2 regions of the Paenibacillus sp. LRG-1 genome follow, and region 1 is predicted to be linked to the other one. Evidence: a T-box and tRNA genes for the amino acid it is inferred to sense, from the RefSeq annotation. Region 1 holds a T-box; the other holds one or more tRNA genes.
What was found. A T-box is a leader RNA that pairs with one kind of tRNA and senses whether it is charged. The one in region 1 lies ahead of tyrS (tyrosine--tRNA ligase), so its partner is inferred to be a tRNA-Tyr.
Positions count from the first base shown of each region.

Region 2: it has a tRNA-Tyr gene. The T-box ahead of tyrS (tyrosine--tRNA ligase) is inferred to sense a tRNA for this amino acid. The anticodon was not compared.

Region 1 covers NZ_CM170126.1:3,782,192-3,789,857, reverse strand. Annotated here, with positions in the region: gene ACUUJN_RS16875 (transglycosylase domain-containing protein) at 1-1,942, opposite strand, end outside; T-box leader at 2,078-2,344, shown strand; gene tyrS (tyrosine--tRNA ligase) at 2,411-3,664, shown strand; gene ACUUJN_RS16865 (AraC family transcriptional regulator) at 3,866-4,735, shown strand; gene rpsD (30S ribosomal protein S4) at 4,816-5,415, opposite strand; gene ACUUJN_RS16855 (sensor domain-containing diguanylate cyclase) at 5,852-7,666, shown strand, end outside.
Region 2 covers NZ_CM170126.1:431,116-438,781, forward strand. Annotated here, with positions in the region: rRNA gene ACUUJN_RS01855 (16S ribosomal RNA) at 1-634, shown strand, start outside; rRNA gene ACUUJN_RS01860 (23S ribosomal RNA) at 988-3,913, shown strand; rRNA gene rrf (5S ribosomal RNA) at 4,066-4,182, shown strand; tRNA gene ACUUJN_RS01870 (tRNA-Ile) at 4,219-4,295, shown strand; tRNA gene ACUUJN_RS01875 (tRNA-Ala) at 4,318-4,393, shown strand; tRNA gene ACUUJN_RS01880 (tRNA-Asn) at 4,398-4,473, shown strand; tRNA gene ACUUJN_RS01885 (tRNA-Met) at 4,508-4,581, shown strand; tRNA gene ACUUJN_RS01890 (tRNA-Ser) at 4,585-4,676, shown strand; tRNA gene ACUUJN_RS01895 (tRNA-Glu) at 4,709-4,780, shown strand; tRNA gene ACUUJN_RS01900 (tRNA-Val) at 4,787-4,862, shown strand; tRNA gene ACUUJN_RS01905 (tRNA-Met) at 4,893-4,966, shown strand; tRNA gene ACUUJN_RS01910 (tRNA-Asp) at 4,992-5,068, shown strand; tRNA gene ACUUJN_RS01915 (tRNA-Phe) at 5,135-5,207, shown strand; tRNA gene ACUUJN_RS01920 (tRNA-Thr) at 5,234-5,309, shown strand; tRNA gene ACUUJN_RS01925 (tRNA-Tyr) at 5,314-5,399, shown strand; tRNA gene ACUUJN_RS01930 (tRNA-His) at 5,419-5,491, shown strand; tRNA gene ACUUJN_RS01935 (tRNA-Gln) at 5,509-5,583, shown strand; tRNA gene ACUUJN_RS01940 (tRNA-Lys) at 5,588-5,663, shown strand; tRNA gene ACUUJN_RS01945 (tRNA-Leu) at 5,678-5,764, shown strand; tRNA gene ACUUJN_RS01950 (tRNA-Gly) at 5,771-5,845, shown strand; tRNA gene ACUUJN_RS01955 (tRNA-Cys) at 5,856-5,926, shown strand; tRNA gene ACUUJN_RS01960 (tRNA-Arg) at 5,953-6,029, shown strand; tRNA gene ACUUJN_RS01965 (tRNA-Pro) at 6,052-6,125, shown strand; tRNA gene ACUUJN_RS01970 (tRNA-Gly) at 6,135-6,205, shown strand; gene ACUUJN_RS01975 (PAS domain-containing sensor histidine kinase) at 6,406-7,509, opposite strand; gene ACUUJN_RS01980 (response regulator) at 7,502-7,666, opposite strand, start outside.

The DNA of each region.
Region 1 (7,666 bases):
CACCCAGCGTGACGTCAGGCGTAAAGCCCTCGAACCAAACATCAGTGTAGGATTGCGTAGTGCCTGTCTTGCCGGCAATCGGAATCTTGCCGGATTGATCAAAGTTCCGCTTCACCAGTCTGCCTGTGCCTTCCGACACGGCTGTACGCAACATATCTGTCATCAGGTAGGCGGTTTGCGGTGAGAAGGCCTGCACAGGATTAGCCTGATGCTTATATACAATATTGCCTTGCGAATCCACAATCTTTTCGATCATATAGGCGTCATTAAACACACCGCCATTTGGAATGGCTCCATATGCATTCGTGAGTTCCTCGACGGTCACCCCATGGGCCAAGCCGCCAAGTACACCCGTTTGGGCGTTGTTATCACTGGATTCCAAGGTGGTGATACCCAGTTTTTTAGCAAAAGCCCAAGCATTGCTAATCCCTACTTTTTCGTTAAACAGCTTGAGTGCTATCGTATTTAGCGATTGATTCAGTGCATAACGCGCCGTAACCAATCCTTGATAGCGGTTGTTAGCATTTTTTGGAATGTGATATCCATTACTGCCATCTTTCAAAATAATAGGGGCATCATCCACGATACTACCAGGCTGCACAAGACCGCTGTCCAATGCAGGGAGATAGGCAGCAATCGGCTTCATTGCCGAACCTGGCTGACGTACCATCTGCGTGGCATAATTCATCTGCTCCTTTTGGAAGTCCCGACCTTCCATCATTCCAAGAATGGCGCCTGTTTTATGCTGAATCAGAATAGCCGCTGCTTGTTCGTCACCCTTGGTTTTACTAGTGGCAGAGAAGTTGTTTTTATTTTCTGCAATTTGACGCATAGATTTGTAGACGCTCTTATCAATGGTGGTGTACACCATATAACCGCCTGTGCGAAGCTGCTGTTCGGCTTCTTTGAGTAAATCGTTATCGTCCTTGGTCTTGGCATCTGCACTGGCATTAGCTGCTTGACCCGGATTGGTAACAGACATGAGTGCCTGCGCAGCCTGTCGTTCTGTTTCCATCATAAGGTATGGATAGGTGTTATAAGCTTTAACAGTGCGTGGTGCGAGAGATTTTTTGATATCAAAAGCCATCGCTTCATCATACTGTGCTTTATTGATTTTGTTCTCCTCCAGCATTCGACTGAGCACCAGGTGCTGGCGGTTGATGGCTCTTTTAAAGCCAGCTTCATTAAACTCGCCCTTACCGTTGTAAGCAGAATAAGAAGAAGGAAGCTGTGGCAAACCTGCCAGATAGGCGGCCTGGGCTACATTAATCTCGTTCAGATCATTCTCATTAAAAATACCTTTGGCCGCTGCTTTAATGCCAAAGACGTTGTAACCGCTTGAACCGTTACCAAAAGGTACTTTATTGAGATAGGCCGTAATAATTTGCTGCTTGCTCAGGAAGCGCTCAAGGCGCAGAGACAGCAAAATTTCTTTGACCTTGCGGTCATCCGTGCGATCGAGATTTAGAAAGACACGACGCGCAAGCTGCTGGGTGAGGGTACTACCCCCGGTTTGTACGGATTCATGCAGCGCCTTTTGCTTCACAGCACGCAGCGTTCCCGACAAATCGACACCTTTATGCTCATAAAAATGATTATCTTCAATGGCAATGACTGCGTCAATGACGAGTTGTGGAATCTCCTTAAACGTGACAGGTCTTCGATCTTCTTCTGTCCGAAGTTGTCCGATGGGAGAGCCATCATTGAAATAAGCGAAGCCTGTAATTGCATTCTTATCTACTTCCTGTAGGATCATGGATCTGGAACGCACGGGTTCGCTTTTTACAATAGAAGCAACATAGCCAGCGGCGGCCCCCCCTGCAAATAGTGCCCCCATAAAACCGATGATGATGACCCACTTTATGACACGGCCGAGCCTTCGCATGGTTGTCCTCAAGCGGGAAGGCTTTGGCGCTGATACATTGTTTTTTTCTTCAACCATTAAGTCTTCCTCCTTTATAACAGCCATTATTATAGCATAAAATTACAAAATGAACCCATATGCTAAAAAGCCTGTCTTTTGGTGTCGTTGACTACATAAAAGCAGTGTGTTATAAATAGGTCAAAGTAAATATCGTGAAAAGCAGAGAAAGACTTCAGTAGAAGGCGGATTCACGTTGTACAGAGAGCCGATGGGTGGTGTGAATCGGTAGCGTCCCTCCTTTGAATTACCGTCTGGAGCTGTCTGGATGAATGGAAAGCATTTGCAGGTTTGCGAAGCTACCATAGTAATCCAGTACCGGGTGTAGGCCCGTTATAGGAATGAAGTGAAAGAAATGTCTGTCTTTGACATGCGTTTCTTTAATTAGGGTGGTAACGCGAGTAGCTCCTTCTCGTCCCTTGGGATGAAAGGGGCTTTTTGGTTTGTCTAATATGTAATATTTTGGATGAAAAATAGGAGGTATACAGGATGAAGTGGGAAGAATTGAAGCCGGAGCAACAGGTAGAGGTCGAGCGACAGCTAGAGGTGATACAGCGGGGTGTGGCGGAAATTGTACCGGAGGATGAGCTGAAGCGTAAGGTAATCAAATCGGTCGTTAGCGGCGAGCCGCTCAAAATTAAGCTGGGTCTTGATCCATCTGCGCCCGACATTCACATCGGACATACGGTTGTTATGCACAAACTGCGCCAGTTCCAGGAATTAGGCCATCAAGTGCAACTGATTATCGGAGATTTTACAGGCAGAATTGGTGATCCGACAGGTAAATCGGAGACTCGTAAGCAACTGACTGAGGAAGATGTACAGCGTAATGCACAAACGTACAAGGAACAAATTTTTAAAATTCTCGATCCTGAAAAAACAAAGGTATTCTACAATTCCGAATGGTTAGGGCCAATGTCTTTTGCTGATGTAGTAACCCTGTCGGCCAAAGTAACGGTTGCCCGTATGTTGGAACGAGATGATTTTACAAAAAGGTACCAAAATGGATTGCCGATCAGCATCCATGAGTTCTTTTACCCGCTGATGCAGGGCATGGATTCCGTGGCTCTCCAAAGCGATATTGAATTGGGGGGGACGGATCAGAAGTTTAATCTGCTGATGGGCAGAACCCTGCAAAAAGAATACGGAGTTGAGCCGCAGGCTACTATTACATTACCATTGCTTGAAGGGCTGGATGGCGTCCAGAAGATGAGCAAAAGTTTGGGGAACTACATTGGTGTTGATGAGGAGCCGAACGAAATATACGGGAAATCCATGTCCGTTCCTGACGAGCTGATGCTGAAATATTTTGAGCTTGCAACGGATATCAACAACGAGGAGCTGGCAGAGCTGGCGAAAGGTGTTAAGGACGGCTCAGTACATCCACGTGATGCCAAAATGAAGCTGGCTGGAACGTTAGTGCGCATGTACCACGGTGAAGAAGCAGAGGAAGCAGCAAAGCAGCATTTTGTGACCGTATTCCAGCAACGTGCGCTGCCTGACGATATTGAAGAGTTCACCTTGACGGCTGATCAGTTAGAAGAAGGTGGCATTCGTGTAATCCAGTTGCTGACTCATCTGGGCTTTGCAGCATCTAATGGTGAAGCCAAGCGCAGTATTCAGCAGGGTTCGGTCAAAATTAACGAAGAGAAATGGACCGATGTGAACGAAGCATACACGCCGAAGGAAGGCGACATTGTGCAGGTAGGTAAACGGAAATTTGCTAAAATCAAGCTTGGATAATGAAAATATTTTCAAAAGCAGCGCTGAGATTGTATCGATCTCAGCGCTGCTTTTTTATTTCTGACAAGTGAAAAGTCATGGTAAACTTAGCACAAATAATCAAACATGTAGGTAAAGAGTTATACATAATGAAAACGTGGGTTGCACAATTTGGGTGTAGGATAGATAACCAAAACAATTACAAGTGCGGGGAAGGATTATATGGACTATTTTAAACGAATTCAGTGTGCGATTGAGTTTATTGAATTGAATCTCCGGGAGGATTTAAAAATTGCCGAGATTGCTTCACAGGCCTGTTTTTCAGCTTTTCATTTCCAACGGGTTTTTCAGGCCATTTCGGGTTTTACGGTTCAACAGTATATAAGAAGGAGAAGATTGTCCGAGGCGGCTGAACAGCTAAAACAATCCAATCAAAAAGTGTTGGACATTGCTATTGAGTATCAGTACAACTCACAAGAAGCTTTTACCCGCGCTTTTGAAAAGAATTTTGGGATCACCCCTGGGAAGTATCGTAACGGTGATATCGAGTTTCCTGCGCAAAGTAAAATCAATTTTCTGGATTACCAAAAAAATACGATGGGGGATTTGGATGTGAATAAGCCGGTGATATTGCAGCTCGAAACAGTTAAAATTGTAGGATATGAATATAAAACAAATTTGAATAATGAGCAGCACTATAAAGAAATTCCAGGGTTTTATGGGCACTTTGGAGCAAATGAATATTTTATGTTTATCCCGAACAAAATTGCACCAGGAATGTCATATGGGGTTGCCTGTCGATTTGAAGACAACGGTGCATTTTCATTTGTGGTGGGCGAGGCAGTTGAAGAAGAGTCAAAAGAACTGGCAGAGGGTTTCGTATATATGGAGATTCCAGCAGGGAAGTATGCTGAGTTTGACGCTTCGGGTTCAGATGGACGGGTTCAGAATATACGAGACTTTATCTATGGCACATGGCTTCCTAATTCTAATTTTGAACGGAGGGAGGGGCCTGATTTTGAAATTACGGACGTGTTGAATTCCTCCTATCCAGATCACTTGAGTATGAAGGTATACATCCCCATTGAATAAAACCCTCAGGCTCGATGCATAGGGAATATAAAAAAAAGCACCCGAATAAATTCGGGTGCTTTTTGGTGCTAATGCAAGGATTAGCGGTTGTAGAATTCGACGATTTGTTTTTCATCGATATCTTGGGACAATTCGCCACGCTCAGGCAAACGAATGAATTTACCTTCCAGAGCTGCGTCATTGTACTCCAGGTAAGCTGCCAAGTGGTTGCGGTTTTCCAAAGCTTCTTTAATGGAAGACAGGGAACGACTTCTTTCACGAAGACCGATCACGTCGCCAAGACTTACTTGGTAAGAAGCGATGTCAACTTTTTTACCGTTCACAGTAACGTGACCGTGAGCTACCAATTGACGTGCGCCTGCACGGGAATTAGCAAAGCCAAGACGGAACACAAGGTTGTCCAGGCGGCTTTCCAGCAAGAACATAAAGTTTTCACCAGCGATACCGTGCATGTGTTGAGCTTTGTTGAACAGGGTACGGAATTGTTTTTCACCCAAGCCGTACATGTGACGCAGCTTTTGTTTCTCTTGAAGCTGCATACCGTAGTTGCTGATTTTTCTCCGTTGGTTTGCACCATGTTGTCCCGGAGGGAAAGGGCGTTTCAATTCTTTACCTGTGCCGCTCAGGGAAATACCGAGACGACGGCTCAATTTAAATTTAGGACCAGTGTAACGTGCCATTATAGAGTTAACTCCTTCATAATTAAAATTTGAGTTGGGGCTCTCTTTGCGCTCCAATTTGTTCGGCGCTACCAATTAAGGTAAGACGCACTACTGACAGAAAAGTTCAGCCGCTGTCCTGTCAGCAACAAAAAAGATGAGGGTGACACAAACTGTTACGCCCAAAATTTAAGATCCGCACAGTAGATAGTTCTGCCGTACAGTCTTTTTCATTAATATATACTATATGTAAGAGTGGGTCAATGTCAAGAAAAGAAAAAGAATGAAAACGTCAGAATTTGTCGATAGGGCTTAAGAACTAAAAAAGTGGGACGAATTTCTGAAAAATGGATGCAAATTTCTAGAGTTGAGAGTAAAATAGATCATATTATGAGCTATAGTGGTGTATAGCCGCTGTCTTGGTACAGCTAATTTTGCTGTGAAGGAGCGCCTTAATATGTCGGAATTTTCAACAACGGATCAGCAAATGCTTGACAGTAAAACAGTCCAGGCTGGCGGTGCTCCGCTGTTTGATGATAAAGGATATACGTCTTTTGCCTGGCTCCAGAACATGGATATGACACCCTATGATTTCCCCTATATTAACCAGCTGCTTGTCCAAGGATATCGGAGTTGGTTACAGCAGAGCAATGGTATATCCTGGATTAACGAAGAATATACTGCTGTTTTTAATTTTATAGGTGTTCGTGTTGCTGGTAGGGAAGAAGATGATGACGAGGATTTGGATTTGGTCGAACGTTGTTGCATATCTAGAGAGATGGAAGTGAGTCAGCGCAAACTTCGTGATGGAAGCCTTGCGTTTGTGTATATGGTTCCCATACTATGCCGTAATTACAAGAGGGAGCCCTTTGCCGCTCTTCGTTTTACACGGCCTGCTCAACATTCTGTCTCAAATCAGGACACATTGTTAGCAGCTGCTTTACATTTTAAATCCTGCTTTTACTCGAAGTTTGAGTATATATTTATGGAAGATATCCTTGGGATGCAGAATCGAAGCGATCGTGAAGGTAGACGCCGTTCTATTTTATTTCAGATTGTAAAACGGATGCATGACAAAATTGACGTGGAAGGCGTGCTGGATGAGGTATTCGGGAGCATCGCCTATTTGTTTCCCCATGTAGATATCACCTTGTATATGAGTCAGGATCGACACAGTCGCAATCCGCAGGTCAAACCTTTGCTGCTGCATGAACGGGACGAAGATGTATGCGTCCGTGCATTTATGAAAGGGCAAATGGCTGTGAATGAGCCTGTCGGTACACAAGATGAAATGACTGAAATCGGCATCCCATTACGTGGCAAGCAGGGTGTATACGGTGTTTTCCATATGATCCTTCCATCGGGTGCGGATAGTATGAAAAAAGTGGATGTAGAGCTGATTGCCATGATGGCGGATACGGCTGGCACTGCATTTGAAAATGCGAAGCTGCTTGAGCAGTCTAATGTACTTATTCATGAATTGCGTCTCATTAATGAACTGGTTCAGCGCTTGAATCAGAGCCTGAAGTTAAATGAAATATTTGAATTTGCCGTGCAGGAGTTATTAAAAATGTTCATGGCTGACTTTTGTTGTATTGTACAGCTTGATCAGGATGGAAGCTGTTTTAAGGTCATGTCGAGTAATGTGGAAAGCTTAAAATTAGAAAGTTACCCTCATGAAGAGGGATTTGCTGGACTGATACGCAAAACAGGAGAACCAGTGATTGTGTCGGACTATAGAAAGGATGGGAAGATAACCTCTCATTTTATGGATGCGACGGACTCCCAGTCTTTGATGGCTGTACCTATGAAGACCAGCGGTACTCCTAGAGGGGTTATACTATTGTCCAGCAAGCTTCCACACTTTTTCTCTTATGATAATTACAAAATGCTGCAAATGCTAGCCCCTCACATCGGGTTGGCGGTAACCAATGCTATGCTGCACGCTGAGGTGCGACGTTTGGCTAATATGGATATGTTAACAGGTCTGTATGTACGTCATTATGTGGACCAAATCATTCAGCAACATCAGGAAAAGGATTTCTGTGGATCTCTTATTTTGGTAGATATTGATCAATTCAAACAGGTGAACGATACGTATGGGCATCAGACGGGTGACGAAATTCTGAAAAGCGTCAGCAATATCGTTCGTTCGGCGACTCGCGATGAGGATGTATGTGCCAGATGGGGCGGCGAGGAGCTTGCCATTTATTTACCGCAGCTGGGGGTACAGCAGGCGCTCGGATATGCAGAAAAAATACGTTACCGTGTA
Region 2 (7,666 bases), 2.7 Mb from region 1:
AAAGGAATTGACGGGGACCCGCACAAGCAGTGGAGTATGTGGTTTAATTCGAAGCAACGCGAAGAACCTTACCAGGTCTTGACATCCCTCTGACCGGTCTAGAGATAGACCTTTCCTTCGGGACAGAGGAGACAGGTGGTGCATGGTTGTCGTCAGCTCGTGTCGTGAGATGTTGGGTTAAGTCCCGCAACGAGCGCAACCCTTATGCTTAGTTGCCAGCAGGTCAAGCTGGGCACTCTAAGCAGACTGCCGGTGACAAACCGGAGGAAGGTGGGGATGACGTCAAATCATCATGCCCCTTATGACCTGGGCTACACACGTACTACAATGGCCGGTACAACGGGAAGCGAAATCGCGAGGTGGAGCCAATCCTAGAAAAGCCGGTCTCAGTTCGGATTGTAGGCTGCAACTCGCCTACATGAAGTCGGAATTGCTAGTAATCGCGGATCAGCATGCCGCGGTGAATACGTTCCCGGGTCTTGTACACACCGCCCGTCACACCACGAGAGTTTACAACACCCGAAGTCGGTGGGGTAACCCGCAAGGGAGCCAGCCGCCGAAGGTGGGGTAGATGATTGGGGTGAAGTCGTAACAAGGTAGCCGTATCGGAAGGTGCGGCTGGATCACCTCCTTTCTATGGAGAATCGTTTCCTGCAACGGAAACATTCAAATATGAAGCGTAAGCTTCAAAACTCAGGTTTAGGCCTGTTACTCACTCGTTGCTCAGTTTTGAGAGCTCAAACTCTCAAGCTTCGACGAATGTTTCATTCACACATGCGTGTGGAAGCGAAATATTCATCGGGTTTCGCTTCGAAGAAGCGAATTGCACCTTGAAAACTGGATACCGAAACGAAATTGCGTTTTAGAATATTCCTTTAAGCTGATCTTGTGTAAACAAGTGAAATAAAGGTAGCAGCCTTGAATTTCATTCACACGTAAGTGTTGAACCGAAATTCAAAGCGAATCGTATTTACCATGTAAATACTAGGTTAAGCTACAAAGAGCACACGGAGGATGCCTAGGCGCCAGGAGCCGACGAAGGACGTGGCGAACAACGATAAAGCCTCGGGGAGCTGTAAGCAAGCTTTGATCCGGGGATGTCCGAATGGGGAAACCCGGCTGTCTTCATCGACAGTCACTTTCTGCTGAATACATAGGCAGAATAGAGGCAGACCAGGGGAACTGAAACATCTAAGTACCCTGAGGAAGAGAAAACAATAGTGATTCCGTCAGTAGCGGCGAGCGAACGCGGATTAGCCCAAACCAAGGAGCTTGCTCCTTGGGGTTGTGGGACGTCTCACATGGAGTTACAAAGGAACCGGTTAGATGAAGAGGTCTGGAAAGGCCCGCCAGAGAAGGTAAAAGCCCTGTAGTTCAAAACTTGTTCTCTCCGAGACGGATCCCGAGTAGTGCGGGGCACGTGAAACCCCGTATGAATCCGGCAGGACCATCTGCCAAGGCTAAATACTCCCTGGCGACCGATAGTGAAGCAGTACCGTGAGGGAAAGGTGAAAAGCACCCCGGAAGGGGAGTGAAATAGATCCTGAAACCGTGTGCTTACAAGAAGTCAGAGCCCGATCTATGGGTGATGGCGTGCCTTTTGTAGAATGAACCGGCGAGTTACGTTCCCGTGCAAGGTTAAGGTGAAGAGCTGAAGCCGCAGCGAAAGCGAGTCTGAATAGGGCGACTTGAGTACGTGGACGTAGACCCGAAACCGGGTGATCTACCCCTGTCCAGGGTGAAGGTGCGGTAACACGCACTGGAGGCCCGAACCCACGCATGTTGAAAAATGCGGGGATGAGGTGGGGGTAGCGGAGAAATTCCAATCGAACCCGGAGATAGCTGGTTCTCCCCGAAATAGCTTTAGGGCTAGCCTCGGAAAAAAGAATCGTGGAGGTAGAGCACTGATTGGGTGCGGGGCCCGCAAGGGTTACCAAGCTCAGTCAAACTCCGAATGCCATAGATTTAGTTCCGGGAGTCAGACAGTGAGTGCTAAGATCCATTGTCGAAAGGGAAACAGCCCAGACCATCAGCTAAGGTCCCCAAGTGTGTGTTAAGTGGGAAAGGATGTGGAGTTGCACAGACAACCAGGATGTTGGCTTAGAAGCAGCCACCATTGAAAGAGTGCGTAATAGCTCACTGGTCGAGTGACTCTGCGCCGAAAATGTAACGGGGCTAAACACACCACCGAAGCTATGGCTTGATGCTTGCATCAGGGGTAGGGGAGCGTTGAATGCGGGTTGAAGGTGTACCGTAAGGAGCGCTGGACTGCATTCAAGTGAGAATGCCGGTATGAGTAACGAAAAGATCTGTGAGAATCAGATCCGCCGAAAGCCTAAGGGTTCCTGAGGAAGGTTCGTCCGCTCAGGGTAAGTCGGGACCTAAGGCGAGGCCGATAGGCGTAGTCGAAGGACAACAGGTCGAAATTCCTGTACCACCGTAATCCGTTATGAGCGATGGGGTGACGCAGTAGGGTAGTGACGCGGACTGATGGATGTCCGTCTAAGCAGTGAGGCTGGTGTGTAGGCAAATCCGCACATCGTAAGGCTGGGCTGTGATGGGGAGCGAAAATTGTAGTAGCGAAGGTCATGATCTCAGACTGCCAAGAAAAGCCTCTAGCCAGGAGAAGGTGCCCGTACCGCAAACCGACACAGGTAGGCGAGAAGAGAATTCTAAGGCGCGCGGAAGAACTCTCGTTAAGGAACTCGGCAAAATGACCCCGTAACTTCGGGAGAAGGGGTGCCTCGGTAGGGTGAATAGCCCGAGGGGGCCGCAGTGAAAAGGCCCAAGCGACTGTTTAGCAAAAACACAGGTCTGTGCGAAGCCGCAAGGCGAAGTATACGGGCTGACGCCTGCCCGGTGCTGGAAGGTTAAGGGGAGTGGTAAGCCTTCGGGCGAAGCTATGAACCGAAGCCCCAGTAAACGGCGGCCGTAACTATAACGGTCCTAAGGTAGCGAAATTCCTTGTCAGGTAAATTCTGACCCGCACGAATGGCGTAACGACTTGGGCGCTGTCTCAACGAGAGATCCGGTGAAATTTTAATACCTGTGAAGATGCAGGTTACCCGCGACAAGACGGAAAGACCCCATGGAGCTTTACTGCAGCTTGATATTGAATTTGGGTACGATCTGTACAGGATAGGTGGGAGCCGTAGAACTTTGAGCGCCAGCTTGAGAGGAGGCATCCTTGGGATACCACCCTGATCGTATCTAGGTTCTAACTTGGTACCGTAATCCGGTGCGAGGACAGTGTCAGGTGGGCAGTTTGACTGGGGCGGTCGCCTCCTAAAGAGTAACGGAGGCGCCCCAAGGTTCCCTCAGAATGGTTGGAAATCATTCGAAGAGTGCAAAGGCAGAAGGGAGCTTGACTGCGAGACCTACAAGTCGAGCAGGGACGAAAGTCGGGCTTAGTGATCCGGTGGTACCGCATGGAAGGGCCATCGCTCAACGGATAAAAGCTACCCTGGGGATAACAGGCTTATCTCCCCCAAGAGTCCACATCGACGGGGAGGTTTGGCACCTCGATGTCGGCTCATCGCATCCTGGGGCTGAAGTAGGTCCCAAGGGTTGGGCTGTTCGCCCATTAAAGCGGTACGCGAGCTGGGTTCAGAACGTCGTGAGACAGTTCGGTCCCTATCTGTCGTGGGCGTAGGAAATTTGAGAGGAGCTGTCCTTAGTACGAGAGGACCGGGATGGACGTACCGCTGGTGTACCAGTTGTTCCGCCAGGAGCACCGCTGGGTAGCTATGTACGGAAGGGATAAGCGCTGAAAGCATCTAAGCGTGAAGCCCCCCTCAAGATGAGATTTCCCAGTATGTAAGACCCCTTGAAGACGACGAGGTAGATAGGTTGGGGGTGGAAGTGCAGTAATGCATGGAGCTGACCAATACTAATCGGTCGAGGGCTTATCCTAAGAATAAAACGCAAATGAGTTTCGGATCCAGTTTTCAGGGTGTAACCTTGAAAGTATGTACAAGTGACATATGATAAGCGCATGGCTATTCATTCACACGATAAGTGATGAACCGAATAACCATACGGAAGAATTTACGATGTAAATTCATGTTTGGTGGCGATAGCGGAGGGGTTCCACACGTTCCCATCCCGAACACGACCGTTAAGCCCTCCAGCGCCGATGGTACTTGGACCGCAGGGTCCTGGGAGAGTAGGACGTCGCCAAGCGATATCCTTTAAAGGATGATGAAGTTTTACATGTTAGGGCCTTTAGCTCAGCTGGTTAGAGCGCACCCCTGATAAGGGTGAGGTCGGTGGTTCGAGTCCACTAAGGCCCACCACTTCTAGAATAACAAAAAGATTGGGGCCATAGCTCAGCTGGGAGAGCGCCTGCCTTGCACGCAGGAGGTCAGCGGTTCGATCCCGCTTGGCTCCACCAATATTCCCTGATAGCTCAGTTGGTAGAGCACTCGACTGTTAATCGAGTTGTCACAGGTTCGAGTCCTGTTCGGGGAGCCATGTTTTGAATATTTCTGACTTTTATATATAAGGTGGCGGCGTAGCTCAGCTGGCTAGAGCGTACGGTTCATACCCGTGAGGTCGGGGGTTCGATCCCCTCTGCCGCTACTCGGAGAGATACCCAAGTGGCTATAAGGGGACCCTCTGCTAAGGGGTTAGACTGCGAAAGTGGTGCGAGGGTTCGAATCCCTCTCTCTCCGCCATAAATTTATTGGAATCAGAACTTATTTTGTAAGGCCCGTTGGTCAAGGGGTTAAGACACCTCCCTTTCACGGAGGTAACAGGGGTTCGAATCCCCTACGGGTCATAATATGGAGGCTTAGCTCAGCTGGGAGAGCATCTGCCTTACAAGCAGAGGGTCGGGGGTTCGAGCCCCTCAGCCTCCACCATAAGAAAATTTGATAAATCCCTTTTAATGTCGCGGGGTGGAGCAGTTCGGTAGCTCGTCGGGCTCATAACCCGAAGGTCGTAGGTTCAAATCCTGCCCCCGCAATTAATTTCCTATTGGAAATGCCTCTGGAACTGTGGTGTAGAGGCCTAACATGCCTGCCTGTCACGCAGGAGATCGCGGGTTCGAATCCCGTCAGTTCCGCCATTTTAATCTCATATATAGTTGACATATATAGTGTGGATTATATGGTGTAGTAATAAAACAAAATATGGCTCGGTAGCTCAGTCGGTAGAGCAGAGGACTGAAAATCCTCGTGTCGGCGGTTCGATTCCGTCCCGAGCCACCTTTCAAGTGGGAAATGAGTAATGTGCCGGTGTAGCTCAACTGGTAGAGCAACTGACTTGTAATCAGTAGGTTGGGGGTTCAAGTCCTCTCGCCGGCACCATTTTGGAGGATTAGCGAAGTGGCCAAACGCATCAGACTGTAAATCTGCTCCCTTACGGGTTCGGTGGTTCGAATCCATCATCCTCCACCAGTCTTTTCATAATCATATGGCGGTCGTGGCGAAGTGGTTAACGCACCGGACTGTGACTCCGGCATTCGTGGGTTCAAGCCCCATCGGCCGCCCTTTATTCTTAATTTATTGGGGATTAGCCAAGCGGTAAGGCAACGGACTTTGACTCCGTCATGCATAGGTTCAAATCCTATATCCCCAGCCATTAAGAGCCATTAGCTCAGTTGGTAGAGCACCTGACTTTTAATCAGGGTGTCGAAGGTTCGAGTCCTTCATGGCTCACCATTTTTAATTATTTTGCGGTCGTGGCGGAATTGGCAGACGCGCACGGTTCAGGTCCGTGTGGGCTAACCCCCGTGGAGGTTCGAGTCCTCTCGACCGCACCATATTTTGCGGACGTGGCTCAGCGGTAGAGCATCGCCTTGCCAAGGCGAGGGTCGCGGGTTCGATTCCCGTCGTCCGCTCCATTATCCATACGGCGCCATAGCCAAGTGGTAAGGCAAAGCTCTGCAAAAGCTTCATCCCCAGTTCAAATCTGGGTGGCGCCTTGACTGCTCATTATGGATTTAAATATGCGCCCTTAGCTCAGCTGGATAGAGCGTTTGACTACGAATCAAAAGGCCGGGAGTTCGAATCTCTCAGGGCGCGCCATTTCTTAAAAAAAGTATAATGTCGGGATGTAGCTCAGCTTGGTAGAGCACCTGGTTTGGGACCAGGGGGTCGCATGTTCAAATCGTGTCATCCCGATACTGATTTGCGGGTGTAGTTCAATGGTAGAACTCCAGCCTTCCAAGCTGGTAGCGTGGGTTCGATTCCCATCACCCGCTTTTTGCTATAGCGGATTCTTGTTGCCTCAGTGGTGACACCTTATAAATAAAGAGAGCCTGTCTGGGGACAGAGCTCTCTCTTTTTTTGTATTTATCTTCATGTACCCACAATGTGTTGATTATTCATAATCTCGGTATCGGTGTATATCGTTCTGATCATACAACTGGTATACACCGATAACCGATCTAGTGGACAGTTTTTACACGGGAATGGTCAGCTGGATGGAGGTTCCCTCATCTGGAGCAGAGGTCATGCTCATAAATCCCCCTACCCCTCTAGCTCGTTCTTCCATACTGAACAATCCAACTCCCTCTCCTTGGGACTTTCCAGAGAATCCAATGCCCTCATCCCGAATGGTCACTTGTATCATTTCATCTTGATCCTCAACGTCGACATATGCCTCCGCTACATCTGCGTATTTGGCTACATTCGTTAATGCCTCCTGTACAATCCGATAAATTGCTATTTCCTTGCGAATATCAAGGCGTTTACGTAGAGTGCATTGAAAATGCACCTCAATCCCGTAATGAGAACAGAAGTTTTCAATATAGGTTCTTATAGCTGGGACGACACCCAAATCATCCAGAACTGAGGGACGAAGTTCCCACGCTAGACCACGAATATCTTTGATGATGTCGGTCACCTGCGAACGAAGACTCTCCAGAGCAGCACTAGGTTGTTCGGCAAGTTGGCTATCTAACTGAATAATAAGTGAAAACAAGCTTTGTCCTATCCCATCATGTAGCTCTCTTGAAAAGCGTTTACGTTCTTCTTCCTGTATTTGCATGACTTGCGTCATCATAGACTGGAGTTCCGCTTCTACTTTCTTCAGTTTAGTGACCTCATTGCGGATCGCTAAGTACTGATAGGGTTTACCTTCCTCGTCCATAAACGGAACGATCGTAGTATTCACCCAGTAGTAGCTGTTATCTTTAGCACGATTACGTATTTCTCCTTGCCATACCTCACCTGAACGGATTGTAGTCCACAGGTTTTTCATGAAGGCAGGGGTATGATAGCCTGAATTAATGAGACGATGATCCTGACCGATCAGCTCTTCACGACTGTATTGCGAAATCTCACAAAACTTGTCGTTCACGTACTGAATAATACCTCGATGATCGGTCAAAGCAACAATGGAAGACGTATCTAGAGCAAATTTTAGATTGGATAGTTGGTGGAGTGAGTTACGTAGTGCATGGAGAAAAGGGGACTCTGGTATATAAATTTCTAGATCATTCAGCAATGTATCGGTTGATTCACCAAAGGCATGCTGCAGTAAAGGATTAGAAGGTTCATTCATAATGGAGCAGCCCCTTTTTTAGTGCGAATTTGACTAGCTCAGGTCGTGTTTTCAAGTTAAGCTTCTCCATAAGGTTACTTTTATGGGACTCTACGGTTTTGACGCTAATCACTAGGTGCTCGGCAATTTCCTTGTTGGCATATCCTTTGGCTACCCA